Regions from separate parts of the Parabacteroides sp. CH2-D42-20 genome, predicted to be linked through region 1. Evidence: riboswitches for the same ligand, from Rfam matches in the RefSeq annotation. Region 1 holds a riboswitch; each other region holds the start of a gene.
The links. A riboswitch is a leader RNA that binds a small molecule or an ion and turns the genes downstream of it on or off. The one in region 1 is predicted to bind thiamine pyrophosphate.
Positions count from the first base shown of each region.

Region 1 (10,688 bases):
TGTATAGCATTTGGTAGTAGCTGATGGATAATGCGATTTGTTGTATCTGTTTTGTCTCTCCTTCGGGGTATTGTTCCAGTTTGTCGATAGCTTCCGTAAACAGGGATCGCTGCATTTCGATGGTAGCCGGATAATCACCCAACAATACAAGTGTCTGTAACAAATAAATACGGCAAGTAGCAAGTTCCTGCTCAGTTAACGGCAGTCCGCTCAGGTACTCAAGCCCCTCTTTGACCTCAAGGAGAGAGAGCAGGCGTTCCGGTGGCAATGTGCCCGGTTCTTGTGCCTTCAGCCATTGGTGGCAAGCGAAACTGACCACGCAACGGTGGAGCAGGCGTGACGGATCATTTTCATTTCCTGTAAGGGAGGCATAACGGTCGGCTTCCGCAAAATCATGCTTTTCTATAAGCTTGTACATTATGCGTTTACAAAATTCTGGAAATAGAGATTCCTGTTTCTCTTTCCACTGGTTGTACGGGGTCTCCCAACCGGCAAGGAAAGACATTTCCTCTTCTTCAAAATCGAAATCCATCTCTTTCCCATAGGCTCCTGCCACTTCAAACGCTTCGGGAACTGCCAGCAGCCGGAGCAACGCTTGGATTCTTTCCGGTTCGGGTGCATTGTCATCGTCCAAACCTTCCACTACGCAAAGTAGCGGAAAGAATGCGTACCAATGTCCCAGCGTATCGGCTCCTCTTTTATCCCCTTCGGCAAGTGCCTTAGAAGCTAAGGGAACAATTTGTTCCGCCAATTCCAAAGGGTCTAGTAGCCGAAGTTCCGCCTTTGCCGATACAGGAAGAACACTCATCTCAAGCAGCTTTTTCCATAACGCAGTCCCTGCGGTGACACAACACTTTCCGGAACAACCGTCCACATAAGTACCATCTTTCAAGAAACCGCCCTCTACGGCAAGCCGCCTCGCCTCGCTACGCTCCGGCTCCGGCAATTGCTCAGGAGGCAAAAGAGAGAGATAACCGAGTTGTTCCAGTTCATCACGAACCCGTAATACCGTGTACCCGCAGTCCAGTTGATTCTGGATTTGGTAAAGACTATAACAAATACTTTGTGCCAAAGGTGGAACAGGAGAGGCGGTCGCTGTTGTTATCACGGAATATTCCACCAAACTTTCTATAGCATGCATTGACATAATTGCAGTGATTTATAAGGATTAATATGAGTCATATTGGTTGATAAATTGAAAACCAGAGATAGAAACTATAAGTTTGAATTACCTAATTACAAGATTTACAGATTTAATACCACTACGTTTATCGTAAGCAAAGTTACAGATATTTATTATTTGACCGATGATTTTTGCAAAGAATTTGCATTGCAACAAGGAAAAGACTAACATACCGTGATAATTATACTGATAACCTATGGTTTTATTATGAATGTTATTGGCTATTGTACCCGATGAAATTGGTGGCAAATCTTCAAGGCATCTTATACATTATCCATCCGAATGACGGAAAAATTGAGGGGAAACATAGAAGTGGAACCTGAAGGTGTACAGTTATACTAATTTTTTGTACATTTGCCCCCGACTTTTCACATAGGGGTGCCCGAGTCATACGGGCTGAGATTATACCCATCGAACCTGATCCGGGTAATGCCGGCGAAGGGAAAATAAGGTAGAACGAGGAAATAAAGGGGGCGTTACCTCTATGTGCTCCCTGATGTTTAAACTTTAATTAGTTATTAAGATGGAACAGATTGTTTCAAGTGGAATCATTGACTCTTACTTCGAGAAGTTGAAGAGCAACTTGTCTGTGGATGTAGCGATCGTGGGAGGGGGACCTTCCGGTATCGTGGCCGCTTATTTCTTGGCGAAAGCCGGTAAGAAGGTGGCGTTGTTTGATCGTAAGCTGGCTCCCGGTGGAGGTATGTGGGGCGGCGCTATGATGTTCAACGATATCGTGGTGCAGGAAGAGGCTATGCCGATTATCAAGGAATTGGGCGTAAGCTATAAGGAAGGTGCTAATGGTACGTATATCATGGATTCGGTACATACCACTTCTGCTTTGATTTATCAGGCGACGAAGGCGGGCGCTACGATCTTTAACTGCTATTCGGTAGAGGACGTGGTGTTTCATAACGATGCCGTAGCCGGTGTGGTAGTGAACTGGGCTCCGGTAATCCGTGAAGGGATGCACGTGGATCCGTTGACGATCATGGCTAAGGCTGTCTTGGAAGGTACGGGGCATGATTGCGAGATTGCCCGTGTGGTAGCCCGTAAGAATGATATCCAATTGAATACACCGACCGGAGGCGTGATCGGCGAGCGTTCCTTGAATGTGGAGCTGGGTGAGCAGACGACGGTGGAGAACACGAAGGAGATCTACCCGGGATTATTCGTTTCCGGTATGGCCGCTAACGGCGTAAGCGGTAGCTTCCGTATGGGACCGATCTTTGGCGGCATGCTGATGAGCGGCAAGAAGGCTGCTGAGTTGATCTGCGAAAAACTTGGGAATTGAAAATTGAGAATTGAGAATTGAAAATTATAGATTGTTGTATCTTTAATTTTCAATTCTCAATTCCCAACGGTTTTTCCTTGTCTCAAGAATAAGAATCCCGTTATGATCAACGCCGTGGATAATCCCGTATAGAATACGGAAATGAAAGAATTCGGCAGTAAATGGAACGTGCGGATCGTGATCCCGAAAGCGATCATGAAGATCATGATAATCCAACCTTTCACGTCGAAGAAAGAGAACGGGCAATGTTTCCCGTTTTTCCGGGAGATCCGTTCGGAATGTTTATAGAAAAGCCGTTTAAAGACCAAATTGAAGAAAAGTAAGAAAACGATGGTCGCTTCCCCGATCTTGAATAACCAATAATGGGTATCGTTTAACCATGTGATGATACCGATGCGTAAGATATTGATACCGGCGAAAATCCATACGCAACCGGCGGTATATAATAATACCTTTTTATTTACTCCAAACTTCATCTATCTTTTTATTTACCGCAAACTTACAACATTCATGTAAAAAACGGAAAAATATCCTTATCTTTGTGCCATGCGTGAGAAAATGAAACAGAGGATTGTACAATACGTGGTGCTGATGGCCGGCATCTTGGCATTGCTTTCTGTGGTTATCCCTCACCATCATCACCGGGACGGGATGCCTTGTTATCAATCCTTGACTGCGGAGCAAGCGCATGGCGATAAAAGCACTGATACGCATGATTGCGGTTGCGACGGGCATAACTTGGCCTATTTCAGTACGCATATTTCTCATTTTATGGATGGAGATGTGGATATACATCTGATGCCGTTACTCGTCTTATTTGATTACATTTATCCACCTGAACCGGCGTTTTGCGGACAGCTCCTTGATCACGAGAACGCCCCCTACATTGAGTCGCTGCACGACACTTGGATAGTGAGTGCCTCGGGACTTCGTGCCCCTCCTATGTCTTGATATCTCGTTTGTGAGAGTGGGTGAGGACAGACTTGCCCCTATCTATTTATTATTAACGATATCAAGATTTTTTACACAATGAAGAAAATATATTTGGTAGGTGCGATGTGCGCTTACCTGTTTGCCGGTTGTGCGGGAAATGCGTCGCAAGCCGGACACGATGAGCATAATCATGAATTAGAGGCTCACGACCATGAGCATGAAGGTGAGGATCACGATCACGATCATGATCATGAGGGACATGAACACGAAGGCCATGACCATGAGCATGAGGCTGGTGGTACCCATCCCGGCGAGATTGTCTTTAAGAAAGCCTTAGCCGAGGCCGTTGGTTTGCAGACCGTAACGGTTAATCCCGCTCCTTTCACGGATGTGATTAAGACGAGCGGACGAGTAATGGCGGCGCAAGGGGAGGAGTCCGTGATCGTCGCTACCGTCCCCGGCGTGATCTCGTTTGGTAGCTTGCCATTCGTAGATGGTACGGCGGTACGCAAGGGACAGGCCGTGTTGAGTATCGCTTCCAACGCCCTCTCGGATGGAGACGTGGCGGCAAGGGCTAAATTCGCTTATGAGACGGCGAAAAAGGAATACGAGCGTATGCAAGCCTTGGTAGGCGATAAGATCGTATCCGCCAAGGATTTCGAGCAGGCCCGCTTGAATTACGAGAACGCCAAGGTCGCTTATGAGGCGATAGCGGGAAAACAGACGGCGAAAGGTGTGTCTGTAGTCTCTCCCTTGAATGGTTACTTGAAGAACATCCAAGTGAAAGAGGGTGATTATGTATCCGTAGGCCAGCCTTTGGCTACGATCTCGCAAAACAATCGTTTGGTATTGCGTGCGGACGTGTCTGAGAGGTATTACAACGATCTTCCCATGATCCAAACCGCTAATTTCATGACTCCGTATGATAACGCTCTCTATAAATTGTCTGATTTGCGTGGACGGTTGTTATCGTATGGAAAGGCTTCCGATATGAACTCTTTCTATGTACCGGTGACTTTCGAGTTCGATAATAAAGGAGCGGTTATCCCCGGTTCTTTCGTGGAGATCTTTTTGTTGACAAAGCCGATGGAGAATGTCTTGAGCGTGCCTGTCTCCGCCCTTATCGAGGAGCAGGGCGTTTATTCGGTATTTATCCGTCTGGATGAGGAAGGCTATAAGAAACAATGGGTGACGCTGGGAGCGAATAACGGCTCGGAGGTACAGATCCTTTCCGGATTGAAACCGGGCGATGAGGTCGTGACCCGTGGCGCTTACCAGATCAAGTTATCTTCCGCTTCTAATGCGATACCGGCTCATAGCCATAGCCATTAATAGGAGGGACGTTGCATGTTAAATAAGATAATTTATTATTCATTGCACAACCGGTTGGTAATCTTGGTTTGTGCGCTATTGCTGATGATCTGGGGTACGTACACGGCGTTTAATACGGACGTGGATGTGTTCCCGGACTTGAACGCCCCGACGGTCGTGATCATGACCGAGGCGAACGGTATGGCTCCCGAGGAGGTGGAACGCTTGGTGACATTCCCTGTGGAGACTGCCGTGAACGGTGCGATGGACGTACGGCGTGTGCGTTCCTCGTCTACCACCGGATTCTCCGTGGTTTGGGTAGAGTTCGATTGGGGTACGGATATTTACCGGGCTCGTCAGATCGTGTCCGAAAAACTGGCAGTCTTGGGTGAGAGCCTTCCCGGGAACGTAGGTAAACCGACCTTGGGTCCGCAGTCATCCATCTTGGGTGAGATGATGATTCTCGGTTTGACCGCCGATTCCACGTCTTTGTTGGACTTACGTACGATCGCCGACTGGACGATCCGTCCCCGTTTGTTGTCTACGGGCGGTGTGGCGCAGGTTGCCGTGATCGGTGGCGATATTAAGGAGTACCAGATCTTGTTGGACCCGGCTCGTATGAAGCACTACGGTGTAGGGTTGAACGAGGTGTTGGATGTTTGTCGGAATATGAACCGGAACGCCAATGGTGGTGTATTGTATGAGTTTGATAATGAGTATATCATCCGGGGAGTCTTGTCTACGTCGAAGGCGGAAGAGATCGCTCAGGGTGTGGTGAAGACCGTGAATGAGTATCCGGTTACGCTGGGTGATATCGCTACGGTTAAGATCGGCGGTAAAAGCCCGAAGCTGGGAACCGCTTCCGAGCGGACAAAGCCAGCCGTGCTGATTACCGTGACCAAACAGCCGGATACGAGTACGGAGAAGTTGACGGAGAAGCTGGACGAGATTGTTGTCGATTTGCGGAAGAACTTGCCGGCGGATGTACATGTCTCTACGGATATATTCCGCCAGAGTCATTTTATCGATAACTCTATTAATAATGTAAAGAAGAGCTTGTTTGAGGGTAGTTTCTTCGTGGTGATCGTCTTGTTCCTGTTCTTGATGAATATACGTACGACGGTGATCTCGTTGGTAGCCTTGCCGTTATCTTTGCTGGTCTCTATCATCGTATTGCACTACATGGGATTGACGATTAACACGATGAGCTTGGGAGGTATGGCGATCGCTATCGGTTCCTTGGTGGATGACGCTATCGTGGACGTGGAGAACGTGTATAAACGAATCCGGGAAAACCGGCTCTTGCCTCCGGATCAGCAACGCTCTACCTTGGAGGTGGTTTACGACGCTTCCCGTGAGGTACGTATGCCGATCTTGAACTCTACCTTGATTATCGTGGTGAGCTTCGTGCCCTTGTTCTTCTTGAGTGGTATGGAAGGCCGTATGTTGGTTCCGCTGGGTATCGCTTTTATCGTGGCGTTGTTTGCTTCTACGGTGGTGGCGCTTACCTTGACCCCGGTGCTTTGTAGCTATTTGCTGAACCGTAAAGCGACGGGAATGAAGGAACTGCGTGAGGCTTGGATAGCCCGGAAGTTGAAGGTGGTGTATAAACGGGCTTTGGAGTTTGCGTTGGCTTACCAGAAATGGGTGCTAGGTACCACGATCGCTTTGTTTGTGGTCGCCTTGGTGATCTTCTTTCACTTGGGACGTAGTTTCTTGCCCCCGTTCAATGAGGGTTCTTTTACGATCAACGTAAGTTCGCTTCCGGGAATTTCCTTGGACGAGTCGGATCAGATCGGACGCCGTGCGGAAGCGTTGCTGTTGCAAGTGCCCGAGATAAAGACTGTAGCTCGGAAGACCGGTCGTGCGGAATTGGATGAGCATGCCTTGGGCGTGAATGTTTCCGAGATCGAGGCTCCTTTCGAATTGCAAGACCGTAGTCGGGATGAGGTGATGAATGATGTCCGCAAGAAGTTATCTACGATCAGCGGCGCTAATATAGAGATCGGGCAACCTATTTCCCATCGTATCGACGCTATGCTTTCCGGTACGGAGGCGAATATCGCTATCAAATTGTTTGGTACGGACTTGAACCTGATGTTTACGGTCGGTAACCAGATCAAGGCCGCTATCCAAACGATCCCGGGTCTGGTGGACTTGAAGGTAGAGCAGCAGATCGAGCGTCCGCAGTTGACAATCACCCCGAAACGTGAGTTGCTGGCTAAATATGGCATTCCTCTGCCGGAGTTCGAGGAATATATCAATGTGATGTTGGGAGGAGAGGCCGTCAGTCAGGTGTACGATGATGGCAAGAGTTTCGACTTGACCGTGAAGACCTCCGACGCTAGCCGTGCCACGATGGATGATATTAGCAATCTGATGATCGATGCCGCCGGACAGAAAGTGCCGCTAAGCTACGTGGCCGATATCCGTTCGGTGACCGGTCCGAATACGATCAATCGTGAGAATGTGCAACGTAAGATCGTGATTAGCGCCAATGTATCGGAACGTGACTTGCGAAGTGTGGTTAATGAGATACAGGATCGGGTAGAGGCTAATATCCGTTTGCCGGAGGGATACCATATCGAATATGGCGGCCAGTTCGAGAGCGAGGCGGCGGCCAGCCGTACCTTATTGCTGACGTCGTTGATGTCGTTATTGGTGATCTTCATGTTACTGTACAATGAGTTCAAGGACGTGAAGGAGAGTGGCGTGATCTTGTTGAACCTGCCGTTGGCGTTGATCGGTGGCGTGATTATCCTATGGCTTACTTCCGGCGAGATCAGTATCCCGGCGATTATCGGTTTCATTTCCTTGTTTGGTATCGCTACCCGAAACGGTATGCTGCTGATCAGCCACTATACGCATTTGCGTGGAGAGGGAATGGGATTGCGAGAGTCCGTGATACAAGGTTCCCTAGACCGTTTGAACCCGATCTTGATGACGGCGTTGAGTTCCGCCTTGGCGTTGATTCCATTGGCGTTGAATGGCGATCTTCCCGGAAATGAGATCCAAAGCCCGATGGCGACGGTGATCTTGGGTGGTTTATTAACCTCTACGTTCTTAAACGGATTCATCATCCCGATTGTTTATCTGATAATGAACAAGAATAAAGAATAAGTTTTATGAAATCATATATTATAGTCGCCGCCTTGTCTGTATTGACAGGCGGCCTTTCCGCCCAGACTTCTATAGAGGACGTGCTCCGGAGCGTGGAGGCGAACAATAAGGATTTACAGGCGAACAGCCAGTTGGTCCAGTCGCAGAAGCTGGAGGCGAAGTTGGATAATAATTTGCCAGACCCTTCGGTCTCTTATTCGCATTTCTGGGGGAATAAAGAAGGGATGGGATTCACGGGCGAGTTCGTGGCTTCCCAAAGCTTTGATTTCCCGTCCGTATATGTCCGGAAGCATAAGCTGACGAAGGCGAAATCCGCGGGTTTGGATCGTCAAGGGATGGCTTTTCGTCAGCAAATCTTGTTGCAGGTGAAAGAGGTTTGCCTAGATTTGGTGCTGTTGAACCAGCAGAAGAACCTATTGGATACCCGTCTTAGGAACGCCGAGCAACTTTCCGCTTTTTATGCGACTCGTTTGGAGAAAGGAGATGCGAATATCCTTGAGACAAACAAGATCGATCTGGAATTATTGAACGCCCGGACAGAGGCCCGGATGAACGAGACTTCCCGTATTGCCAAGCTGCAGGAGCTGGCTACCTTGAATGGCGGTATCGCTATCGAGTTTACGGATACGGTTTACGCCTTGCCGGATAGGGAGGTGCTTTCCTTTGATGAGCTGAGAACGGAGGCGATACAATCCGATCCGCAATTACAGACTTTGCGTAGCGACCAGACGACAGCCCTTCGGCAGGTGAGCGTGAATAAGGCGAAAGGTCTGCCCGGCTTTGAGTTAGGGTATCGTATGAATCCCGCCTCGGGTGGAGAGCGTTTCAATGGTTTCTTGGTAGGAATCACCATCCCGTTGTTCTCGAACCGTAATAACGTGAAACAGGCGAAGGCTCAGGCCCGCTATACGGAGATGCAGTTGGAGAGCGCTTCTTTCACGATAGAGAATGGGTTGAGGCAGCTATATGACCAGTCTGTCTCCTTAAAGAAATCTATCGATGAATATAAGGATGTGCTGAAAAGGCAGAATAGCTTGGTCTTGTTGAACAAGGCTATACAGGCCGGGCAAATCTCTATGATCGAGTATTTCGTGGATGTGACGACCTATTACCAAAGCGTGCAAAACTACCTGCAATTGCAAAACCAATACCAAAAGGTCATGGCGCAATTGTATAAGTATCGATTATGATAAGGAACACAACTGTGTTTTCTCTTGAACACAGTTGTGTTTATCCACAGATACAGTTGTGTTTTCTCACGAACACAACTGTGTTTTTACGTTCTCTAAGGATAGCTTAAAGTCCCGGATCAATTCTTTCATCACCTCTTCCACGGATAATTCCTCCCAGAATAAAGACGCTACCTGTCCGATCTCTAACTCGCCTTCCTTTAGGTCGCCCTCAAAGATTCCTTTCTTGGCACGTCCTTTGCCCAATAACTCACGTAATTCTTCCACGGACGCTCCCCGGGCTTCCGCTTCTTCCACTGCCGTAGCGAAATCTCCTTTTACCAGACGAGTAGGAGACAGTTTCTTTAATAATAACTTCGTATCGCCTTCCTTAAGATTCAAGCATAGTTTCTTGAAATTCTCGTGTGCCGAGCTTTCTTTGGTCAGGGCAAAACGAGTGCCTATCTGTACGCCATCGGCCCCTAGTGCGAGTGCCGCTAGCATCGCTTGACCGTTTCCGATACCTCCTGCCGCCAAAAGGGGGAGAGAGGTCGCTTTCCGGACAGCGGGGATCAGGCACATCGTAGTTGTTTCCTCCCGTCCGTTGTGCCCGCCGGCCTCGAAGCCTTCGGCAACGATGGCATCCACTCCGGCCTCCTCGCATTTCGTGGCGAATTTAGAGCTGCTTACCACGTGAACGACCGTCATGTCATGATCCTTCAAATACTTTGTCCATGTTTTCGGGTTACCGGCGGAGGTAAATACGATCTTCACTTTTTCCTCCACCAATATCCGCATCAAGGTATCGATTTCCGGGTACATCAGCGGGACATTCACGCCAAAAGGCTTGTCGGTCGCCGCCTCGCATTTACGGATATGTTCCCGGAGTACTTCCGGGTGCATGGAGCCTGCCCCGATCAATCCTAATCCACCGGCGTTACTAACCGCTGAAGCTAGCCGCCAACCACTACACCAAACCATTCCCGCCTGTATGATGGGATACTGAATACCAAAAAGACTACAAATTCGATTCATATTATTTCTTGCGTTAATCTCGCTAAAATTAGTGAACTATTTTTATTGGAACAACAATTTCTTTGTCGAGGTTGTTGAATAGGCATATAACTTTAAAATATAAGAGATATGCCAGAGAATATAATGAAAACGTTATGGGATGAGAGCGATGATCTTCACGATGAGACCATGTCTACCAATTCGGTATTGTCGGATGATTACACGTCTAATGACATTCAAGATTTACAAGAAACGATCGAAAATGAAAATATCGAGGACGGTATAGAGAGCGATTCGATTGAACATTGAATGAATGCATATTGGGTCCCCGAAGGGAAGATCTCCCTTTGGGGATCTTTTTTGTGTGAATTGTGAAAATCTTTTTCCGGATTCTAAATAATAACAATTTGAAATAGAATTGTAACGCAAAACTTCGTTATCTTTGTCCATTGTAATTCTAATATAACAATGGCATGAATAAAACGCTTATGGCCGCAGGTTTAGCGGTTATTTTGGGAGCTTGTTCCTCCTCAAAGAAAAGCGATGTAGCGGAAGGCGCTACACCCAATCCGTTTTTTGCGGAGTATACGACACCGTTCGGGGTGCCTCCGTTTGACCAAATAGAGGTGGCTCATTACAAGCCGGCTCTTTTGAAAGGCATGGA
Region 1 covers NZ_RAYG01000006.1:75,689-86,376, reverse strand. The annotation lists gene D7V92_RS05670 (hypothetical protein) at 1-1,147, opposite strand, end outside; TPP riboswitch at 1,548-1,644, shown strand; gene D7V92_RS05665 (sulfide-dependent adenosine diphosphate thiazole synthase) at 1,707-2,477, shown strand; gene D7V92_RS05660 (hypothetical protein) at 2,534-2,953, opposite strand; gene D7V92_RS05655 (DUF6769 family protein) at 3,024-3,428, shown strand; gene D7V92_RS05650 (efflux RND transporter periplasmic adaptor subunit) at 3,507-4,742, shown strand; gene D7V92_RS05645 (efflux RND transporter permease subunit) at 4,758-7,841, shown strand; gene D7V92_RS05640 (TolC family protein) at 7,847-9,031, shown strand; gene D7V92_RS05635 (nitronate monooxygenase family protein) at 9,098-10,045, opposite strand; gene D7V92_RS05630 (hypothetical protein) at 10,154-10,333, shown strand; gene D7V92_RS05625 (M3 family metallopeptidase) at 10,498-10,688, shown strand, end outside.

Region 2 (10,688 bases), on a different contig from region 1:
TGAACGGACGTATCCGCCAGAAAGTATATAACCGTGAGGTCGCCTTGGATAATTTGAACGACGTACCTCATTATACTATCTTGAAAGCCGGGAAGGAAGATCAAGTGGTAAGTTATAAAACCGCCGTACCTTTTGAGGATTGGATGAAAGACGCACGTGTCGTGTTAGACCCGAATCTATGCGGTTGCGGTAAGGAAGAGGCCGGTAGTCCGTTATTGATCGCGGACAAGATTCGTCGTCGTCCGGATAAGCGCTATGAGGTTCAGCCTACATTCTCTTATATCACGCCGATGGCAGAGACGGAGAAGCATCGTGCGGAAGTCGGTACGGCTTTCTTGGACTTCCAAGTGGGTAAATATCAGATTCTTCCTGATTTCCGTAATAATGCGGTGGAGTTGGCGAAGATCAATAATACGATCCGTACCGTTACAGAGGATAAGAACGTGAAACCGACAGGTATCGTACTGAAAGGATATGCCTCACCGGAAGGCTCTTACGCTAGTAATAAGAAATTGGCGGATAATCGTGTCAAAGCGTTACGTGACTATATCCGCCAGAAGAATGACTTCAAGGCTGATTTCTTCACGATGAGCTCGGAACCGGAAGATTGGGTCGGTTTTAAGGAAAAGGTAGAGGCCGATCCGAATGTGCCGAATCGTAGCGAGGTATTGGCGATTATCGATAGCTCGGATGATCCGGATCGCAAGGAGGCTAAGTTACGTGCCTTGGGTGGTGGCGCCGCTTTCCGTTATGTGTTGAAAGATATTTTCCCTTCGTTACGTCGTTCGGAATATAAGATTGATTATACGGTACGTGAGTTTACGGTGGATGAGGGGCGTGAGATCATCAAGACTCGTCCGCAACAGCTAAGTTTAGGGGAGATGTTCGCGGTGGCTAACAGCTATGAGATCGGTAGTGACGAATATGATAATGTATTTGATATTGCTGTCCGTATGTTCCCGAATGATCCGGTAGCGAATCTTAACGCTGCGAATATCGCTATGGGCAAGGGTGATTATGCTTCCGCTAAGAACTATTTGGCGAAGGCGGGGAACGCTCCGGAGGCGGTTCACGCAAAAGGAGTGTTAAGTATGTTGACCGGTGATTTGACAGAAGCGGAGACCCTATTGAAGCAGGCTCAGGATATGGGTGTAAAGGCCGCGGCGATAAATTTAGAGGAATTGCGCAAGAAAATAGAGGATAATGCGGTATTTGATAGTTTCAACGCTGTAAAATGATAGCTATTCCTCCCTAGGTATAGGGCAGAAGGCACTTAATTTGTAAATGTCATGAAGACAAATATTAATAATAATTTCTTTTATATGGAACAAGCATCAGATGTAGTAGAGTTGGTTCTGCCTCATGAGGTAGATAATCCAAACAGTGTCTATCTGTATCTGGAAGGAGATGCTTGGTGCGCATACGAACGTTCAGCCTATTATCTGACTCAGATGGAGGTACCGGTTGTATTAAAGAAAGAAGTGATCCGCAGCGACTATGATGTGGTCTTACTGAAAGCTTTTTTCGCCGTGAATGATATGTATTTGCCGCTTTCTCCCACGGCTGTGCTGAAGTTGGTTGCCGACGATAAGCTACAGTTCCAGATAAGGGATAGGGTAGAAGGTTTTTCCGAATGGAAAGAGAATGAGTTAAAAAAATTATCAGCTTGATAAGGAAGCGAACGCTTCTTATTTAAGCATGTAAAGTTGAGGGGTGTAAGGGTCCTGGAAAGTAGTGATACTTTTCAGGACTATTCTTTTGTATGGGATGCCTCCCTGTAAATGATTACCCGGCAATCCGGGGAGAGAGTGACAGTGAATTGGTCTCCCAAAGCCTCGTTGAGAGTTCCTTGCCACCATGAGGTGAGCTTTCGTCGGCGAATGGGCCAACGGAGTCCTTCCGTACTAATCTCCCCTTCGGGATAAAGAACGAAAATGGAGATTTGTTGTCCCGGATAAGAAGCGAAGGTTGTTGTTTCTAAGATAGGAGTGAAAAGGCCATAGTCGGATAACATCTCCACCCGCTTGAATAAGTGGGCATAGTCCATAAGAAGGGATATATTTCCCAATGTATGATCCTCACGCAATCCGGTAGCTCCTAATATAAGAACTTCTCGATAGCCTTGGGCATGGGCGAAGCGGACGGATTTGGTGAGGTCGTTGATCTCTTGGTCCTCTACATGATGGATTCGGTCTGCGTAGCGTTTGCGCAGGCCGGCGGGTATGCTGTCCAAGTCTCCTACGATAGCGTCCGGATGAATACCCTTTTCATAAAGTGTCTTTACGGCTCCATCACAAGCGATAATCGTTTTCGCTTCCTTTAATAATCTCAAGGGTAACTCAGCGGAAGGAAATCTCCCATTCGCTACGATCACACATCCTCCTTCCAGACTTTCCATATTATCTCCCATAATTCAAAATTCATAATTCAAAACTCTTCCCCTTTCTTCCGCCAATTGTAATAGCCTACTATGGCTAGTGTCGCATAGCAAAAATAGAGTAGCATCGTCGGATACAAGCCCCGAAGGTAATAAAGATATACGGAAACGAGGTTTACGATTACCCAAAAAATCCAATGCTCGATAATTCGCCTTGCCAGCATCCAAGTAGCGACAATGCCTACCGACGTGGTGAACGCATCGCCTACGGGGATGGGAGAGTCCGTGAATTGATGAAGGAGATACCATAAGATGGCGAATACAACGGCCAATGTTCCGATAATCCCCACGAAAAGCGGAAGGCTCAGATGGGTGTATAGGATACGGTCGGAGGGAAGACTGTCGTTTTCCGTGTGTGTCTCATGTTTCTTCCGGGTCCATTGATAGAAACCGTATATGCTGATTCCTACGTAATAGGTTTGCAATCCCATGTCCGCATAGATCTTAGCGGACAGGAAGACAAATACATACACGAGGGAGGTGAGGAATCCCACCACCCACATGGCCTTATGTTGTTTAATCTCTAGAAAGAGATAGAGTAGACCGGTTATTACTCCGAAGTATTCTAGCCAAACCATTTTAGTAATTGAAAATTAAGTTAGAATTTGAAGGTGATCCTGGCCATGGCGTTCGTGCCGGCTTGGGTGAAATAACCGTCATCCTTTTTACGTGTGCCGTTTTCGATATACGAGTATACCCATGCGTTGGTCTCGTACTTCTCGTTGAAGAGGTTGTTGATAGTCACGTCTAGGGTTATTTCTTTCATGAACTTAGGCTGGAAGGCGTAACCGATACGTAGGCTATTGATAAAGTAGGGATCGATGGAACGATCCTTGCTGCTTGAATTGTCTATGTATTGGCGGCCTACTACTTGCGAGTTGAAACTAGCGATAAATCCTTTGTAAGCGAAATCGAACATGCTGTTTGCGATTAGGTCTGGGGAGAAAGCGATATTCGTTGTACCTAGATCGTTGATCTCTTGTACTCCGGTATCCCAGTTATCCACGTATTCCACGAAATGCTTGATTTTATTTTGGCTGAGGGTTACGTTCGCGTTCCAATTCAGCCAAGAGGTGATTTGTACACCTCCGGTAAGCTCGATGCCCATTCGGTAGCTATCCTTTATATTGGAAGTGAGGGCCTCACCGATCTCGCTGATCTTGCCGGTCAGGATCAATTGGTTGTTGTAATCCATGAAATAGAGATTGGCTCCAACCCGGAAACGGTTGTTACCAAAACTATAACCGGCCTCGTAATCATATAAGGTCTCGTGGGTAGGACGTTCTTCGGGGCCTGCCTCCGTGAAATTGTCACGGTTCGGTTCCCGATTTGCGACGGAGAAAGAGACGAATGCGTTATGGCCGTTATTATGGAAGTTTATACCGGCTTTCGGGTTGAAGAAGTTCCAGTTCTTATGAATGTCCAGCTCTTCCTCGGCTTTGTCATCGTTTCCCTTAATGGTGTAATGGATCCCACGGTATTGTAAGTCCAGATAGCCGGTGAAAAGAGGGGAAAGACGTTGGGTCAATTTCGCATATACGTTGTAGTCTAATTTCTTACCGGTATTGCGGTAATATTCGTAATCCGGTTGTGGCAAGACGTTTGCGCTTTTGGTCCACATTACCCGGCCAAAATGGTCGCCTACATAGTGGTTGACGGCGGTTCCCAGCGTAAGGCGGGTGTTGTCATGTTGATAGTTCGCGCTATAAACGGCTCCATAGAAATAATTGTCGAGCCATTTACGACGCACAAGGTCCGTCTTTTTTACGGTATTACCCTCCGGATCGATATATTCCGGTAGCTTATAACTGCTGAATTTGGCTTTCGATTTATAATCCTCGTAATATCCGTTACCATCGGTGTAATGAAGGGTCAGGTTCATATTCCAGAAATCTCCGATACGCTGGCTGGCCATTAAATGGTAGTTGTGTTGCCAATAATTATCCGTCTGATTGTTATAAAACTTCTTCACTCCATCTTCCTCATATTCTCCGCATGGATTATAGCTACGATCTGTGTCAAGTAAATAAGACGGAACACCGTTCCATGCTTGATAGGTCTTCTCGCTGTTCCCGAAGGCTTGGAATTTAATCAATGTATTATCGGCATAGAAAGCGGCGGAGGCATAGTAAGAGCTCATACGGGCGGAGGCACGATCGATAAAGCCGTCGCTACGGATATTGGAGTAGCGGGCGTCGAAAGCGAAATGATCGTAAAGTAATCCGGTACCGCCTTTTACCGTATGCTTCAGCGTACCGAAAGAACCTGCTGATACGGAATATTCGCCGTAAGGCTTTAAGGACGGTTTCTCGGTCTGCATGGCGACCGTAGCGCCAAAAGCCGCGGCTCCGTTCGTAGAGGTTCCGGCACCTCGTTGGATCTGGATCGATTCTACCGAGGAGGCTATATCGGCCATATTAGCCCAGAATACGGTATGAGACTCGGAGTCATTAACCGGTACGCCATTGATCGTGATATTGATACGGTTCGCGTCTGTACCCCGGATACGAAAACCGGAGTAACCGATACCCGTTCCGGCATCCGAGGTCATGATAACAGACGGGGATTGGGAGATAAGGAATGGGATACCTTGCCCGTTGTTCCGGCTGCTTAGCTCTTGTTTGGAGATGTCGCTATAAGCTACCGGGGTTTCTTTCCCGACTTTGGTAGCGGTAATAACTACTTCATCCAAAGATACGTCTTTTGAGATTTTCAAGGAGTCGACCGGACTGGGCATTTGTGCCTTGACGGTTGTAGCCAGTAAGGAGCCGGCCAAGATAACCAATACATTTTTCATCTTTTCATCTTTTTGCTTTAAAACTAAATAGATGAATAGAAAGGATCGGAGAAGCATGAATCCCTACGACAGCATTACCTGTACAGGTTCTATGGGTATGATCTCAGCCCGCTCCTTTCATGAATGATTTTGCGAGCACCCCTTCGTATTCGGCAGCAAAGATAGGCATAAAAGTGTTAATAAATATTACTATCAATAGTAAATCGGATTTCGATAGATATTAATTCTGATTACTATCGATCGTAATCCGGTTTGTGTCGTATTAATTTTTTCTGCAAAAAGATGAGGATATTTTGAGAACTCATTGATTTTTTGTATATTTGCGGGCGATTAAGTGAAGTTGAGGAGGGGGCGGGTAGTCCCCTTCTTTTGTTCTTAACAGATATGTGTATGATAGAAAAGAAAGTGGTAAGCCAATTAGTAGAGGAAAAACTAGCCTCTTCAAGCAATTATTTAGTAGACGTAGTGATTAAACCGGGGAACCTGATAGTCGTTGAAATTGATAACGATGAAGCGGTAAGCATTGATGATTGCGCTGAGTTGAGCCGGTATTTGGAGGAGCATCTGGATCGTGACGTCGAGGACTATGAGCTGGAGGTTGGCTCCGCCGGCATTACTTCTCCTTTTAAGGTACTTCGCCAATACGTCAAGAACATCGGAAACGAGGTGGAGATGCTGTTGAAAAACGGCTCGAAGCTGACAAGTGTGTTGAAATCTGCCGACGAGAACGGTGTGGTTGTCTCTGTTGAGAAGAAGGTGAAACCGGAGGGCGCTAAGCGGAAGGTAACCGTGATAGAGGATGAGTCGTATACATTTGATGAAATAAAATATACAAAATACTTAATAAGATTCAAGTAAGATTATGGCCAAGAAAGAGGAAACAATCAGTATGATTGACACCCTTGCGGAGTTCAAGGAGTTGAAGAATATCGATAAAGATACGATGATTAGCGTTTTGGAAGATTCGTTCCGCAACGTGATCGCCAAGATGTTTGGCACGGATGAGAACTATGACGTGATTATCAATCCTGAGAAAGGTGATTTCGAGATCTGGAGAAACCGTACGGTTGTGGCTGATGATGAATTGGAGGATGAGAACTTGCAGCTTACGTTGACGGAGGCCCGTAAAATCGACGCCGACTGTGAGGTGGGCGAGGAAGTGACCGACGAGGTGCATTTCGCGGACTTCGGACGTCGTGCGATCTTAAACTTGCGCCAGACTTTGGCTTCAAAGATACTTGAATTGCAGAAAGACAGCTTGTACGCTAAGTATAAGGATAAAATCGGCCACATCATCGCCGCTGAGGTTTATCAGGTGTGGAAGAAAGAAATCCTGTTGCTGGATGACGATGGTAATGAGTTGCTACTGCCGAAATCCGAGCAAATCCCGACCGATTTCTATCGTAAGGGAGAGACCGTACGTGCGATCGTTCAACGTGTGGATAACTATAATAACAACCCGAAGATCCTTCTTTCCCGTACGGATAAGGTCTTCTTGCAGCGGTTGTTTGAGTTGGAGGTTCCGGAGATTAATGACGGCTTGATTACGATCAAGGCGATCGCCCGTATCCCGGGAGAGCGTGCCAAAGTGGCTGTCGAGTCATACGATGACCGTATTGACCCGGTGGGGGCTTGCGTAGGTATGAAAGGCTCTCGTATCCACGGAATCGTTCGCGAGTTGAGAAACGAGAACATTGATGTGATTAATTACACCTCAAATCTCTCTTTGTTTATCCAGCGTGCTTTAAGCCCGGCTAAGATCTCTTCTATCCGTGTAAATGAGGAAGAAAAGAAAGCTGAGGTTTATCTACGTCCGGAGGAGGTCTCTTTGGCGATCGGTAAGGGCGGTCTGAATATTAAGTTGGCTTGTATGTTGACTGAGTATACGATTGACGTATTCCGTGATATCGAAGGAGCGGACGAGGAGGATATCTACTTGGATGAGTTCTCCGACGAGATCGACAGCTGGGTGATCGACGCACTGAAGAATATAGGATGCTATACGGCGAAGAGTGTCCTTGCTATGGACCGCAATGAGATTATTGAACGTGCCGATCTGGAAGAACAGACCGTGGACGATCTTTTAGCTATCTTATCTGCGGAATTTGAAGATGAAGGTAACGAATAAGTATTACGACAAAGTTAGATATGCCTATAAAATTAATTCAAGTACAGAGAAAATTGAACGTGGGAATCAACACGGTGGTTGAGTTCCTGCACCGGAATGGGTTCTCGGTTGAGGATAATCCCAACACGAGGATCAGTGATGAACAGTATGCTTTGCTCGTAAAAGAGTTTGGAAAGGATCTGCCAGAGAAAGATCGTAATTTTGCGGCGGATCGTGTGCGGAAAGAGGTTCCTTCTGTGAAAGAAGAGAAGACCGCGGAAATAAAGACAGTGATACCGGAAGAATTCAGACCTAAGATCGTAATGAAGGGTCATATCGATTTGGATGGTGGACAACATAAAAAACAGCAGGAAGAGCCGAAGGCTAAAGAGGAGCCTAAGGTGAAAGAAGAGCCTAAGGTAAAGGAAGAGCCGAAAGTGAAGGAAGCGCCTGCCGCTCCCGCTGCTCAAGCTCCTGTTAAACCCGCGCAGCCTGCGCAGGCTCCCACGGAGAAAAAAGAAGAAAAAGTTATAGTAGTGGAAGTGGAAAAAGAAAAAACCGTAGAGAAGCAACCGGTTGTTGCGGAACCTAAGGTGGAAAGTGTGAAACCGGAACAGGAAGTAGAGAAGACCGAGGAAAAGGATGATAATCTTTTCCGTTTGAACTCGGTTAAATTGGAGTCAAAGATCAAGGTAACCGGTAAGATTGACTTGGATGCGCTTAACCAATCGACTCGTCCGAAAAAGAAAACGAAGGAGGAGAAGCGGAAAGAGCGTGATGAGAAGCAAAAGTTTAATAACAATCGGCCGGGTAATAATAGCAACGGTCCGGGCGCTCCTCATAAGAGTCCGAATTCGCCGACTTTGATAAAACCGAACGCTCCTGCTAAACCGGGTGAGGAAGGTGACGCTAAGAAGAAGCGTAAACGTATCAAGAAAGATCGGGTAGACGTGAATAATACGCCGGGTACGAATTATCCGCGCCCGAATCGTGACGATCGTCCGAATAACGACCGTAAGCCTCGCTTGAAGAAGCCGGTGAAAGCGGAAGTTAGTGAAGAGGATGTTCAAAAGCAGATCAAGGAGACTTTGGCTCGCTTGACCAACAAGAATAATAAGAATAATAAGGGGGCTAAATACCGTCGTGATAAACGTGACGCCGCTGTGAAACGTGAGCACGAGTTGATGGAACAGGAAGAACTGGAAAGCAAGGTATTGAAGCTGACCGAGTTCGTTACGGCCAACGACTTGGCGAACATGATGGACGTATCTGTAACGGAGGTTATCGGTACTTGCATGAGCATCGGCCTTATGGTTTCGATCAATCAGCGCTTGGATGCGGAGACGATCAATATCGTGGCTGAGGAGTTCGGTTATAAGACTGAATATGTAAGCGCGGATGTTGTCGAGGCGATCAACGCTGATGAGGAAGATGATAACGAGGAGGATTGGGTAGCCCGTCCGCCTATCGTAACGGTGATGGGACACGTTGACCATGGTAAGACTTCTTTATTGGATAATATCCGTAGCGCGAACGTAATCGCCGGTGAGGCCGGTGGTATCACGCAGCATATCGGAGCCTACAACGTGAAGTTGCAGAATGGCCGCCGTATCACGTTCTTGGATACTCCGGGTCATGAGGCGTTTACCGCTATGCGTGCCCGTGGCGCAAAGGTGACGGATATCGCGATTATTATCGTGGCCGCTGATGATAACGTGATGCCTCAGACGATCGAGGCGATTAATCACGCTTCGGCTGCCGGTGTTCCTATTGTTTTCGCTATTAATAAAATCGATAAGCCACATGCTAATCCTGAGAAGATCAAGGAGGAGTTGGCGAATATGAATTACTTGGTGGAAGACTGGGGGGGTAAGTACCAGAGTCAGGAGATCTCCGCTAAGAAAGGTATCGGTGTCGAGGAGTTGTTGGAGAAGGTCTTGTTGGAGGCCGACCTGTTGGATTTGAAAGCGAATCCGAAAAAACGTGCGGTTGGTTCTATCATCGAGTCTTCTTTGGACAAGGGACGTGGCTATGTATCTACCATATTGGTGGAGAACGGTACGTTGAAGATGGGAGATATCGTTTTGGCGGGAACTCATCAAGGACGTATCAAGGCGATGTTCAACGAGCGTAATCAACGGGTGGAGAAGGCCGGTCCTTCCGAGCCGGTATTGATCCTCGGTTTGAATGGTGCTCCTCAGGCCGGTGATACATTTAATGTATTGGAGACTGAGCAAGAGGCGCGTGAGATCGCTAACCGTCGTGAGCAATTGCAGCGTGAGTTAGGTCTTCGTACGCAGAAGATGCTTACCTTGGATGATATCGGACGTCGTATCGCCGTGGGTAACTTCCAAGAGTTGAACGTGATCGTGAAGGGTGACGTAGATGGTTCCGTAGAGGCATTGTCCGACTCCTTGATCCGTTTGTCTACCGAGGAGATTCAGGTAAACGTAATTCACAAGGCGGTTGGCCAGATTTCCGAGTCGGATGTGGTTTTGGCAGCGGCTTCGAACGCTATCATTATCGGATTCCAAGTTCGTCCGTCTTTGCAAGCACGTAGAAACGCCGAGAAGGAAGGTGTGGAGATCCGTTTGTACTCTATCATCTACGATGCGATCGAGGAGGTGAAGAGCGCTATGGAAGGCATGCTTTCTCCGGAGATCAAGGAGGAGATTACCGCTTATGTGGAAGTTCAGCAGGTATTCAAGATCACCAAGGTCGGTACGGTTGCCGGATGTATGGTTAAGGAAGGTAAGATCAAACGTACGAACAAGATCCGCTTGATACGTGACGGTATCGTTATCTATGCCGGCGAGCTAGGCTCTTTGAAACGTTTCAAGGACGATGCGAAAGAGGTCGTGGCTGGCTTGGATTGCGGTTTGAATATTACGAACTTCAACGATATCCAAGTGGGCGATATGATCGAGGCTTACGAAGAGACTGAAATTAAGAAGACGTTATAACGATGAACTGGTTGGACATTACATTGCTATGTCTGGCAGGGATAGGATTTGTGAAAGGCCTGTTTGATGGAATCATCAAACAGGTTGTTTCGCTTATAGCCCTAGTGATCGCGATATTTTTCTGCGGAAAAGCGGCGGTTTGGCTGAAAGGATATATCTTGGCGTTGGGTTGGTTTCCGGAAGAAGGGGTTATGATCTTGAGTTATATAGCGGGTTTTATCTTGATTATGGGGGTATTTATCCTAGCGGGTGAACTGGTTACCAAGGTGGTAGGGGCGACACCGTTGAGTGTTATAAACCATTTGTTTGGTGGTTTTTTCGGGTTGCTGGTCGTTTTGGTCTTTACCAGTTTGCTGTTGAACGCGCTGGAGTTCGTGGATCGTG
Region 2 covers NZ_RAYG01000011.1:17,515-28,202, forward strand. The annotation lists gene D7V92_RS08165 (DUF3868 domain-containing protein) at 1-1,238, shown strand, start outside; gene D7V92_RS08170 (hypothetical protein) at 1,290-1,670, shown strand; gene D7V92_RS08175 (thiamine diphosphokinase) at 1,751-2,410, opposite strand; gene pnuC (nicotinamide riboside transporter PnuC) at 2,428-3,015, opposite strand; gene D7V92_RS08185 (TonB-dependent receptor) at 3,036-5,234, opposite strand; TPP riboswitch at 5,277-5,387, opposite strand; gene rimP (ribosome assembly cofactor RimP) at 5,625-6,092, shown strand; gene nusA (transcription termination factor NusA) at 6,097-7,362, shown strand; gene infB (translation initiation factor IF-2) at 7,383-10,304, shown strand; gene D7V92_RS08205 (CvpA family protein) at 10,307-10,688, shown strand, end outside.
Region 2: linked by a shared signal. The riboswitch ahead of D7V92_RS08185 (TonB-dependent receptor) and the one ahead of D7V92_RS05665 (sulfide-dependent adenosine diphosphate thiazole synthase) in region 1 are both predicted to bind thiamine pyrophosphate.

Region 3 (10,688 bases), on a different contig from region 1:
CTGGAGATATACGCTCTTGGTGGATGGTAAGCCCGCTCACATAGGCGCTTCCGAGTAAGGATTGTATGTCTTCTTCTATTTTAGGTCCCTTAAGCTCGAAGGCCAAGGTGTCGAAACGTACCGATGCCCCCCAACGATATTCCAGAAAAGGAAGAGGAATCTTCGTATGCTCGTCGGCGTAGAGACGGGCTTTCACGAGTCGCTCCTTATCAGAGAGAGAGCCTTCGCAAATCCATTCGCTACGAACTCCGTTCTCCGTGCTATTTATATGCGTAGAGAATTGATTGTTAGCAAGATTGAGTTCGGGTATCTCTAGTATTAGTTCATCTCCTTTATTACTATAAGAAACACATAAATCATGTACCAAGGCATTTCCGGGCAATAAATTGAAAAGGAGACTAAGGGAGCGTTCAGCCTTGCGTGCGTAATCCCGTTCCTTATCATCTACAGCTGTTTCCTCTGGCTCACCTGGGTGATTCGATGGTTTATAAAGGAAATCAAAATTAGCTCTCTCTCCCTTCTTAATAAAATGAATATGCAAATTATCCGCTTGTACACTCTCTATGGAAGGGGTAAGTTGCAATAATCTGCCAAGCTCCAGTTTCGCTTGAAGCCTGTCCGCATGTATCAACGTATCAGCATCAATCGGGATAACGGTCAATCCCTCCATACGTACGGTACTCAGCCCCATCAACCGGATCTTATCATAGCGTATGTCAAGATGATGCCTTTCGGCAAGTTTACTCAATTTATGTCCCGCATACGCCCCTAAGATCAGGTCGATGCCCCAAAATGCCATAAACAAGAGAAAGCCAATAAAAATAAGAACTGCTATAAAAGATCTTTTATGGGATTGATTCATGCTCATCTATATTGTTACCCAGCGGACAAAAGTACTATAATTAAACGAATGGATTTCTTTTTCGATAAACAATCAAGGGCTTAATTTAGTTATATTAAAAAACTAAAGTTATATGGCGTATAAGATTGCGTTTTTTGGTGCTAAACCCTACGACATCGCTTCTTTCGATAAGATCAATGAGCGGTATGAGTTCGATATTCGTTACTATAAAGGACATTTGAATATCAATAATGTCGTCTTAACCCAAGGGGTAGACGCTGTATGTATTTTCGTGAACGACACGGCTGATGCCGCCGTAATAGACGCTTTGGTTGCCAATGGTGTGAAACTGTTGGCGCTTCGTTGCGCCGGTTTTAATAATGTGGATTTGAATGCCGCCAGGGGGAAATTACCGGTCGTACGCGTACCGGCCTACTCACCTTATGCGGTCGCTGAATATACGTTGGCCTTGATGTTATCGTTAAACCGTAAGATACACCGGGCATACTGGCGTACGAGAGATGGCAACTTCTCCTTGAATGGCTTGATGGGATTTGATATGCATGGCAAGACCGCCGGTATTATCGGTACCGGAAAGATCGCCAAGATATTGATTCATATCTTAAAAGGATTGGGGATGCGTGTATTGGCAAATGACCTGTATCCGGATGAGAAATTCGCCAAGGAGGAAGGGATCACCTATGTCTCTTTAGACGAGTTATACAAAGAGTCCGATATCATTTCCTTGCATTGCCCGTTGACCGACCAGACCCGTTATCTGATCAACGACGATTCGATCGCCAAGATGAAAGACGGCGTAATGATTATCAATACGGGACGCGGGTTACTGATCCATACCAACGCCTTGATCGAGGGATTGAAGACCAAGAAAGTATCCGCCGCTGGATTGGATGTCTACGAGGAGGAAGGAGACTATTTCTACGAGGATAAATCGGATAAGATTATCGATGATGATGTCTTGGCCCGTCTACTCTCGTTCAACAATGTGATCGTTACTTCCCATCAGGCGTTTTTCACGAAAGAGGCTCTGCATAATATCGCCGATACTACCTTGCGGAACATCAAGGATTTCGAGGAAGGCCGTCCCTTAGTGAACGAAGTGACCAAGTAAATTCTAAAAAGGAACTATTATTTATCGCTGATTTATTATATTTTTGTGGCCATTGCTTGGTGGGAACCCAGCAATGGCTTTTTTAATTCAGAGGTATATATATGGAAATAGATAGTCAGACAGGTTTGGTGTTGGAAGGTGGCGGAATGCGTGCCATATTTACGGTGGGAGTATTGGATTATTTTATGGATCATGATATTTGGTTTCCTTATACGATCGGAGTATCGGCGGGCGCGAGTAACGGAATCTCGTATGCTTCCCGCCAGCGGGGACGCTCTCGTTTTAGCAATATCGACCTATTGAAGAAATATAATTACATAGGTCTTCGTCATTTCTTACGGGGAAGGGGATATATCGATCTGAATTTCTTGTTTTATGTCTATCCGGATTTGTATTATCCGTTGGATTACGATACCTATTTCAAGTCCAAGGATCGGTTCGTTATGGTCACGAGCAATTGCTTGACGGGTAAAGCGGAATATTTCGAGGAGAAGAAAGATAAGAAACGTTTGGTGGATATCTGTAAAGCATCTTGCACCTTACCGATCCTCTGTCCAATTACGTATGTAGACGGGATACCGATGGTCGACGGAGGCGTATGCGATGCCATCCCTATCCGACGGGCTATCGCCGACGGCTTCTCCAAGAACGTCATCATCCTTACCCGTAACAAAGGCTATCGGAAAGAAGAGAAAGATTTTTACCTTCCCGGCTTTATTTATAACAAATACCCGGCGATCCGGGAACAGTTGCGACTACGATACCGGCGGTACAACGAGGTCTTGGATTACATAGACCAACTGGAGGCCGAAGGAAAAGCCTTCGTCATCCGTCCGCAAAGCCCGATTAAAGTCGGCCGTACCGGAAGCGACACAAAGAAACTGGAAGAACTATATGAGGAAGGCTACGAATGCGGAAAACAAATCACTCAATTGTAGAGACGGGGCATGCCCCGTCTCATCCTCTCAAAACAGTATTTTATTTACAACCTTGCAAATCCTTACTTAACCGCATAGCGCAGAAATTAGGACCGCACATCGTACAGTACTCTCCATCCGTAACAGCACTCTCCTTATAATACTGTAAAGCCCTTTCCGGGTCCAAGGACAAATTGAACTGGTCTTTCCAGCGGAAATCAAAACGTGCCTTGCTCAATGCGTTATCACGTACTTGAGCGCCGGGATGCCCTTTCGCCAAGTCAGCGGCATGCGCCGCTATCTTATAAGCGACCACCCCATTACGCACGTCTTCCTTATTCGGTAATCCCAAATGTTCCTTCGGCGTGACGTAGCAGATCATAGCCGTCCCATGCCAAGCGATTTGCGCGCCACCGATAGCCGACGTGATATGATCGTATCCGGGAGCGATATCGGTCGTCAACGGGCCCAGCGTATAGAACGGCGCTCCATGGCAGGCATACTGTTGTTCCTTCATATTCTCATGAATCTTATTCATGGGAACATGGCCCGGGCCTTCGATAATCACTTGTACGAACTGCTCCCAAGCTATTTTCGTCAGTTCTCCCATCGTGTGAAGCTCGGCGAATTGTGCCGCATCGTTCGCGTCATAGATAGAACCGGGACGAAGCCCGTCTCCGATAGAGACCGCCACGTCGTATGCCTTCAGTATCTCGCAGATCTCGGCGAAATGCGTGTACAGGAAGTTTTCCTCGTCATGAAGCTGCATCCATTTGGCCATGATCGATCCGCCTCTGGATACGATCCCCGTCAGGCGAGTCGCCGTCAGCTCCACATGCTTGCGCAACAAACCCGCATGGATCGTGAAATAATCCACGCCCTGTTCCGCCTGCTCGACCAACGTATCCCGATAGATCTCCCAAGAAAGATCCTCTACCTTACCATTCACCTTCTCCAAGGCTTGATAAATAGGAACCGTACCCATCGGAACCGGGCAGTTACGGATAATCCACTCGCGCGTCTCATGGATATGATCGCCGGTAGAGAGATCCATCAACGTGTCGCCGCCCCATTTACAACTCCATATCGCCTTCTCGATCTCCTCGTCGATACCGGAGGAAAGAGCGGAGTTACCGATATTGGTATTGATCTTTACCAAGAACTTCTTACCGATAATCATCGGCTCGGCTTCCGGGTGATTGATATTCGCCGGGATGATCGCGCGACCGGCGGCGATTTCCTTGCGGACGAACTCCGGCGTGATATACGACTTCAGTCCCAAAGCCTCGATTTGCTGGTTCTCACGAATCGCCACGTACTCCATTTCCGGAGTGATAATGCGCTTCTTCGCATAATACATCTGGGTGATATTCTTACCCTCTTTAGCCCGGAAAGGCAAGTATCGCTTGGGGAAACGCAGGGAATCCAGACTCGCGTCCGCCAATCGCTCACGGCCATAAGCGGAAGTCAATTCCGGCAATTGAACCACATCTTTACGCTTACCGTACCACTCCTCACGTATACGAGGAAGTCCTTTAGCGATATCAATCGATATCTTGGGGTCGGAATACGGGCCGCTCGTATCGTAAACGATTACCGGATTGTTCTTCTTGAAGATTCGTTCTCCATGCTCATCCAAGGTTACCGTGTCCAACAATTTAATCTTACGCATACCAACCTTGATCTTATTGATCTCGCCCGGGACATAAATCTTTTCCGAGGACGGATAGGAAATATGCATATTCTTTTTATTAGCCATATGTATTTAGTTTAGTACTTATTGATTTCCTCTATAAACCGGCGGGTTTCCTCCACGGGATCGGGGGCATTGATAATCGCGCCCGAAACAGCGATTCCGGTTATACCCGTCTCCATCAAAGGGCCTACGTCTTCCAACGTAATACCACCTATCGCGAAGATAGGAATATCAATGCCAGCCTCCTTACATTGAACGATAATTTTACGATAACCTTCCAAACCTAAGATGGGACTCAAATTCTTCTTGGTACCTGTAAAGCGATACGGCCCTAGTCCGATATACGAGGCGCCTCGTTCTACGGCCAGCCGGATATCCTCGAACGTGTTAGCCGTAGCCCCGATATAGAAGATGGCATTGGAGTCCAACTTGTCTTTCAGTACTTCCCAAGCGATATCCAAGGGAATGTCATTCTTACCTAGATGACAAGCCGTAGCGCCACATGTCACGGCGGCTTCCAGATCATCGTTTACGCAGAAATCCACGATTCGCTCACATTCGTCCGCGCAGATAGTGGCACATTTACGTACGGTATCCTCATAGATCCCGTCTTTCATACGCAATTGTATCCACGAACATCCTCCTTGGATTGCCATGCGTACCTCGTCGCATTCCGTATATTTAGGTGTACGATGCGTTATAAACATCAAGCGGTTACTCCCACCAAAAGGAGGGCGTAATCCGGTTGTTCTCCGACCGACTCTTCCATTCTCATCATATCCGAAATAATAATTTAAGGCCATACTTGTAATCGTTTGAATTGTTTTATGAGTTGATCCGCAACAAGAAGGGAGGGATCGTTTCCCCAAAGGGCCCCGAGAACGGCGACACCGCCGAAGGGGATATCTCTTAATTTCGTTATTGTTTGTGAGCAGATTCCTCCCAAGGCGATCACCTTATCATCGATGATGCCCTTTGCGTTTCGCAATCCATCTAAGGGGAATCCGCTACCATATCCTTCTTTGGATATACTCTGAAAGATCGGACTAAGGAATACATAGTCGCATACCAGTTTATACTCGATAATCTCTTCCAGACTATGGCAAGAACGACTTATACTGCCTTTATATAAAGGTGGAGCTTCCGGGTTCCTCTTGTTCAAATGGACTCCTCCTAAAGCCCTTTCTTCTGCCAAGATAAACCAATCATGAAGAACGATCCTGTCGTAATAAGCCGGAGAGATTTTATCCAATAAGCCCTCCAATTCATCACGTTTACAATCCGGTTTACGTAGATGTAAACGAGACATTCCTTCCGTGAATAGAAGTTCGATCAAAGAAGCTTCATCTGCGAAAAAATAAGGTGTAGTAATTACGACCAGCTTATTCATGATTCCATCGGATTTTATGAAGGGCAGAGGGTGAGAAGAAGTGGTTTACAGGTCCGTGCCCTTTTCCCATGCATACATTTGCCCCGTGAACGAGCGTGTTATTCATATATTCCTTGGCTAATCGTACGGCTTCCACCAATGAATGGCCGAGTGCCATATAAGCGGCGATGGCGGACGATAGCGTACAGCCCGTTCCATGGGTATTGAAAGTCTCCACTGTTGGCGAGGCCAGACAAATCGGATTATTCTCATTGATAAATAACCGATCCACCGTTTCTACTCCGGGAATATGCCCCCCTTTGATCAATATAGCCTTACATCCTTTTTCCTGCAATTTCCGGGCGGCAAGTAAGATATCCGCCTCGTTATTGATTTTTATACCGGAAAGATATTCCGTCTCGGGAATATTCGGAGTAAGCAGTGTCGCTTTAGGGAACAACTCATCAATGATGGTTCGGATGGCGTCATCCTCCAATAATTTACTTCCGCTCGTGGATATCATCACTGGATCTAAAATGATAGAAGTCTGTTGGAAGGAAGATAAAGTTTCAGATACGACCTTTACGGCATCCTTGTTATGTAGCATCCCTATTTTTACGGCATCTACGATGAAATCCTCAAGAATAGCTTCGATTTGTCCTCTCAAAATCTCGGGAGAGATCGCTTGGATCCCTCGCACTCCCTGTGTGTTTTGAGCGGTTATAGCCGTTATCGCCGAGGCTCCAAAAACCCCCAGCGAGGTAAAAGTCTTAATATCCGCTTGTATTCCGGCACCACCGCCACTATCAGAGCCCGCGATCGTTAAAGCTACCGGATAACGGTACGTTTCATTTTTATCCATCTAACATTCGTTTTTCTTACGGCGGCATTACCCGCATCAAGTAGTAAGGGTATGATCTCAGCCCATATAGTATGGCACCCCTTCGACGACGCAAACTTAGTGAAAAAAATCGATATTAAGATATTTCCGGCTTTTAAACGATAATTTTAACGCAAGGTTATACTTCCATAAATCGTAGACGGGAGCCTTCTGGTTTTAGAAGGCTTCCGTCATATTCATATAAACCGCCATCCCTTTTTGGTTCGGGTCTTTGCCTACGTCTAGGCGGAAGTTCTTGCCGGGTTGCATTTGGATACGTAAGCCTACGCCGTAGTTGAACTTCCATTTATTCCAGTCTACGATAGGAGCGTTTCCGATCGTACCCGTGCCGACCCAGCCAACAAAACCACACTTCGCCCAGAAATTACCGCTCTTATATTTCTCCACGCTGCCGAACATATGACGATACTCCAGAATCCCATACGCCATGGTCTTATCACGGAACTTGCCCCAATAGTATCCGCGAAGATCGAAAGGAGAGCCAAACGAAGGAAGCTCCGTAAAAGGAACGTTTCCCACACCGATTTGTGTCTTGGCGATCCATGCCAAGGTGCTACGAGGACGAAATACTTGCTGGAATTGGCGGTATTCCAGCTCAAACATCTCATAATTATATGCACCGCCTAAATACTTTCCATATACTTTAGCGATCGCACTTAGTAACATACCGGAACTTGGGGTCGCCACATCATTTCGTGTATCGTATTGAATCAAGCCGCCGACACCGATATTGACATAATCTCGTTTGAACTTATTGAAATAAGGATCTTCGGCCATCACCGGGTTGATATCATCTGATTTGCTGAAATTAATATCAAAAAGAGGGCCCGTATATAAATGAGGCCTAACTTCCCATACGAAACGGGGATATAGTTGGAAAGAACTCTTGTGGAATTTCGTTGTCGAGTCACTCTTCTCGATTTGCTCAATCGTCTCATAGCCTTTCCCGAAATAATGCGAAGGTTCGTTCCGATAACCGTAACTGATATAAATACGGAAGCGATTCTCGTTGAAGAATAAGGTGCCGGCACCGGCAAAAACGAACGTCCCATTTAAGGTGATGTTAAATCCCGCAGGGATAAACGATCGTTGGGATATCGTATCATTCTTGTTTAAGCGAAAGCTAGCCAAAACCGCACCACCTACGCCAAAGGAGGCTTCCGGCGTGTAAGACGGTCCGCCAAGGATAGACCACCAGATCCTTTTGTTGGCCCGTATGGAGTCTTTATGTAATTGTTTATGATAACGTTGTATTTGCTTTTCGGTCATAGGCTTACCGTCCAGCATCAGCACTTCTTTCGGAATCGTGTCATTGGAAATACCTTGCGCCTTTACGGAAAAGGCGAATAGAAGGCAGGCCATATAAATTAAAAGATATCTAAACATTATTTTAATCAATATTTAGAGGGCAAAAGTACGAAATCCTCCTAATATGTATTCTTAAAGAATCCCTAATAAAAAAGAATAAACAGCTAAAAAGAAATGCTATTACAGTCTGGGGGGTGTAGAGACATAGAGTGCGTGCTGCGTCTCTACAGCTAAGATTGATACAAGACCTTGCCCTCTTCGGATATTAACAGCAAGGTTAGTTCGCCGTCGGGAAGGATAGGAGCGCAATACGATTTACATTTTTGTAAAAGTAATGGGAAGAAACGATTTTGTTCTTTTTCCGCAAGAAGCTCCCATAATTCACGGGCCAACGTAATCCGATTGATTGCATCTACGGTCGCCTCCTCGCATTTCGCTTCTTTCGCTACATCTTGAAGGAAGCCTTTGTTCATGACGACTTTTTTGCTGTGTGTATCTAGGAAACCTTCCGCAAGTTTCACCGCCTTGCCGATCATGATGCCTAAGATAACCTGCTTGAAACCTAAATCGGCAGCGATCTTTAGCGTCTCTCCGATAAAGTTCCCGTAATGGACGAATGATTGTGGAGGCAAAGAAGCGTATAAGCTCCGAAGGTAGCGTTCACTCTTCGCCCCGGAATTAATAACCAACGTCTCGCAACCTATCGCTTTGGCGACACTGGCTTCTTTCCGTATCGAGGCGATAAAAGCGTCCGATGAGAAAGGACGCACGATTCCGGATGTCCCGATAATGGAGATTCCCCCGATAATTCCAAGTTTCGGATTGAAGGTACGTTTCGCCAACTCCTCGCCACCGGGAACCGAGACCGTGACAATAGCGACGGAATCGGGTGAGGGCAGGAGTGGAATCAGCTCTTGCCGGATCATCTTACGGGGCGTGGCGTTTATAGCCGGGCCACCGACTTTCAAGCCGAGTCCCGGAAGGGTCACGGTTCCGACTCCTTCACCTGCTTGGAAGATGACTCTTCCCGTATCGTCGCTTTCTGTTTCTTGACAATGTTCTTCTTGTGCCATTACCGTGGCACAACCGGATGCATCGGGAGATAATTGAACAGTAACCCGGATCCGGCTATGATTCGTCACGTCCGGATCATCCCCAGACTCCTTGATCACGGTACAGGTGGCGGCGGAACACCCGGCCCATTCGGTATAGGCTACCGGCAACGTTATCTGTTCTCCCGAGGGTAATGTTATCTGGCTTTCTGTTTGTTCCTTCCTTGATAATAAGGTCAATAAAGCGGCTTTTGCGGCGGCGGTAGCACAAGCTCCGGTCGTATATCCGCTTTTCAAGGGAAAGAATTCGGGTAATAGGCGTTCGATTTGTTTGCGCAATCCGTCTTCACCATACACTCGGTAGAAAGTTTCCGGTAATGCGGGACGCTTCACGACAAATACTGGTATTCCGAATTGGCGGGCAGCGTTCACTTTATCCGTAAAATAGCCGGAGAAACCACTTTCCTTTGTCAAGATCGCATCCGGATGGAGTTGCTCCAACAACTTTAACTCATCCTCACCTTCTCGATAGAAAACCAGACGTTCTTGGGGGAAGCCCTGCTTCTCGGCCAACGACAAAGATTCCTCCCGCTCCAATATACGGAACCAAGTGGTATGCGATCGCCAATAAGGGCGGAGCGGGGCAAGGGTGTTCACGCCACTGAGGGCAAGTAGCCGTTGGATACCTTTGTTTTCCATTTGGTGAATTGCGTCTGCATAACTATCGCACCAAGTCAAGTCCTCATCACGAGGTGGATACCGACGTTCGTAACGGATCACCGGAATCTGTAAACATTTCGATACTTTTTCGATCGTTTGGTGTAACACTTGAGCGAAAGGGTGTGCCGCATCAATCAATAGCTTAATCGCGTGGTCACGACAAAAACACTCCATTTCCTCCGCATTCATGGCTCCGGTCAAACGGATTCCATGCGCGCATTCAATGGATTGCAAAGTTCCTTTCGTAGAATAGTAATAGGTAGCGGCTGCCTCGTCCGCTACCCGCACAGCCACACGGCCTTCTGTCGTTCCTCCAAGGATCAGTATCATTACTTACGGAAAAGATGTTTGAATTCATCCGCATATAAGCGGGATAGACCCTTGCGATTATCGATGGCATCCCCGACGACAAGTAATGTTGTCAGTGTAAGATGATTCTCTTTTACGATTTTCGCGAGATCTTTCAGTTGCCCACGGTAGATCCGCTCGTCTTTCCATGTCAATTTATAGCAAGCGGCTACCGGAGTGGTTGGAGCGTAATGTCGCGATAATTCCTCTTGGACCTTCTCTACGACACCGGCGCTTAAGAAGATACACATCGTACTTTGGCTTTGAGCCAGTTTGTGCAGTTGCTCTTTCTCAGGCATGGGCGTACGTCCTTCGCCACGAGTGAGGATGATCGTTTGTACTTTCTCCGGAATCGTGAACTGGGAATAAAGAGCGGCGGCGGCGGCTTGGAAAGAGGAAATACC
Region 3 covers NZ_RAYG01000024.1:72,854-83,541, reverse strand. The annotation lists gene D7V92_RS15075 (transglycosylase domain-containing protein) at 1-862, opposite strand, end outside; gene D7V92_RS15070 (2-hydroxyacid dehydrogenase) at 975-1,973, shown strand; gene D7V92_RS15065 (patatin family protein) at 2,075-2,911, shown strand; gene thiC (phosphomethylpyrimidine synthase ThiC) at 2,952-4,649, opposite strand; gene D7V92_RS15055 (thiamine phosphate synthase) at 4,661-5,389, opposite strand; gene D7V92_RS15050 (thiamine phosphate synthase) at 5,380-5,976, opposite strand; gene thiD (bifunctional hydroxymethylpyrimidine kinase/phosphomethylpyrimidine kinase) at 5,969-6,817, opposite strand; TPP riboswitch at 6,812-6,909, opposite strand; gene D7V92_RS15040 (BamA/TamA family outer membrane protein) at 7,013-8,242, opposite strand; gene cbiD (cobalt-precorrin-5B (C(1))-methyltransferase CbiD) at 8,395-10,266, opposite strand; gene cobM (precorrin-4 C(11)-methyltransferase) at 10,266-10,688, opposite strand, start outside.
Region 3: linked by a shared signal. The riboswitch ahead of thiD (bifunctional hydroxymethylpyrimidine kinase/phosphomethylpyrimidine kinase) and the one ahead of D7V92_RS05665 (sulfide-dependent adenosine diphosphate thiazole synthase) in region 1 are both predicted to bind thiamine pyrophosphate.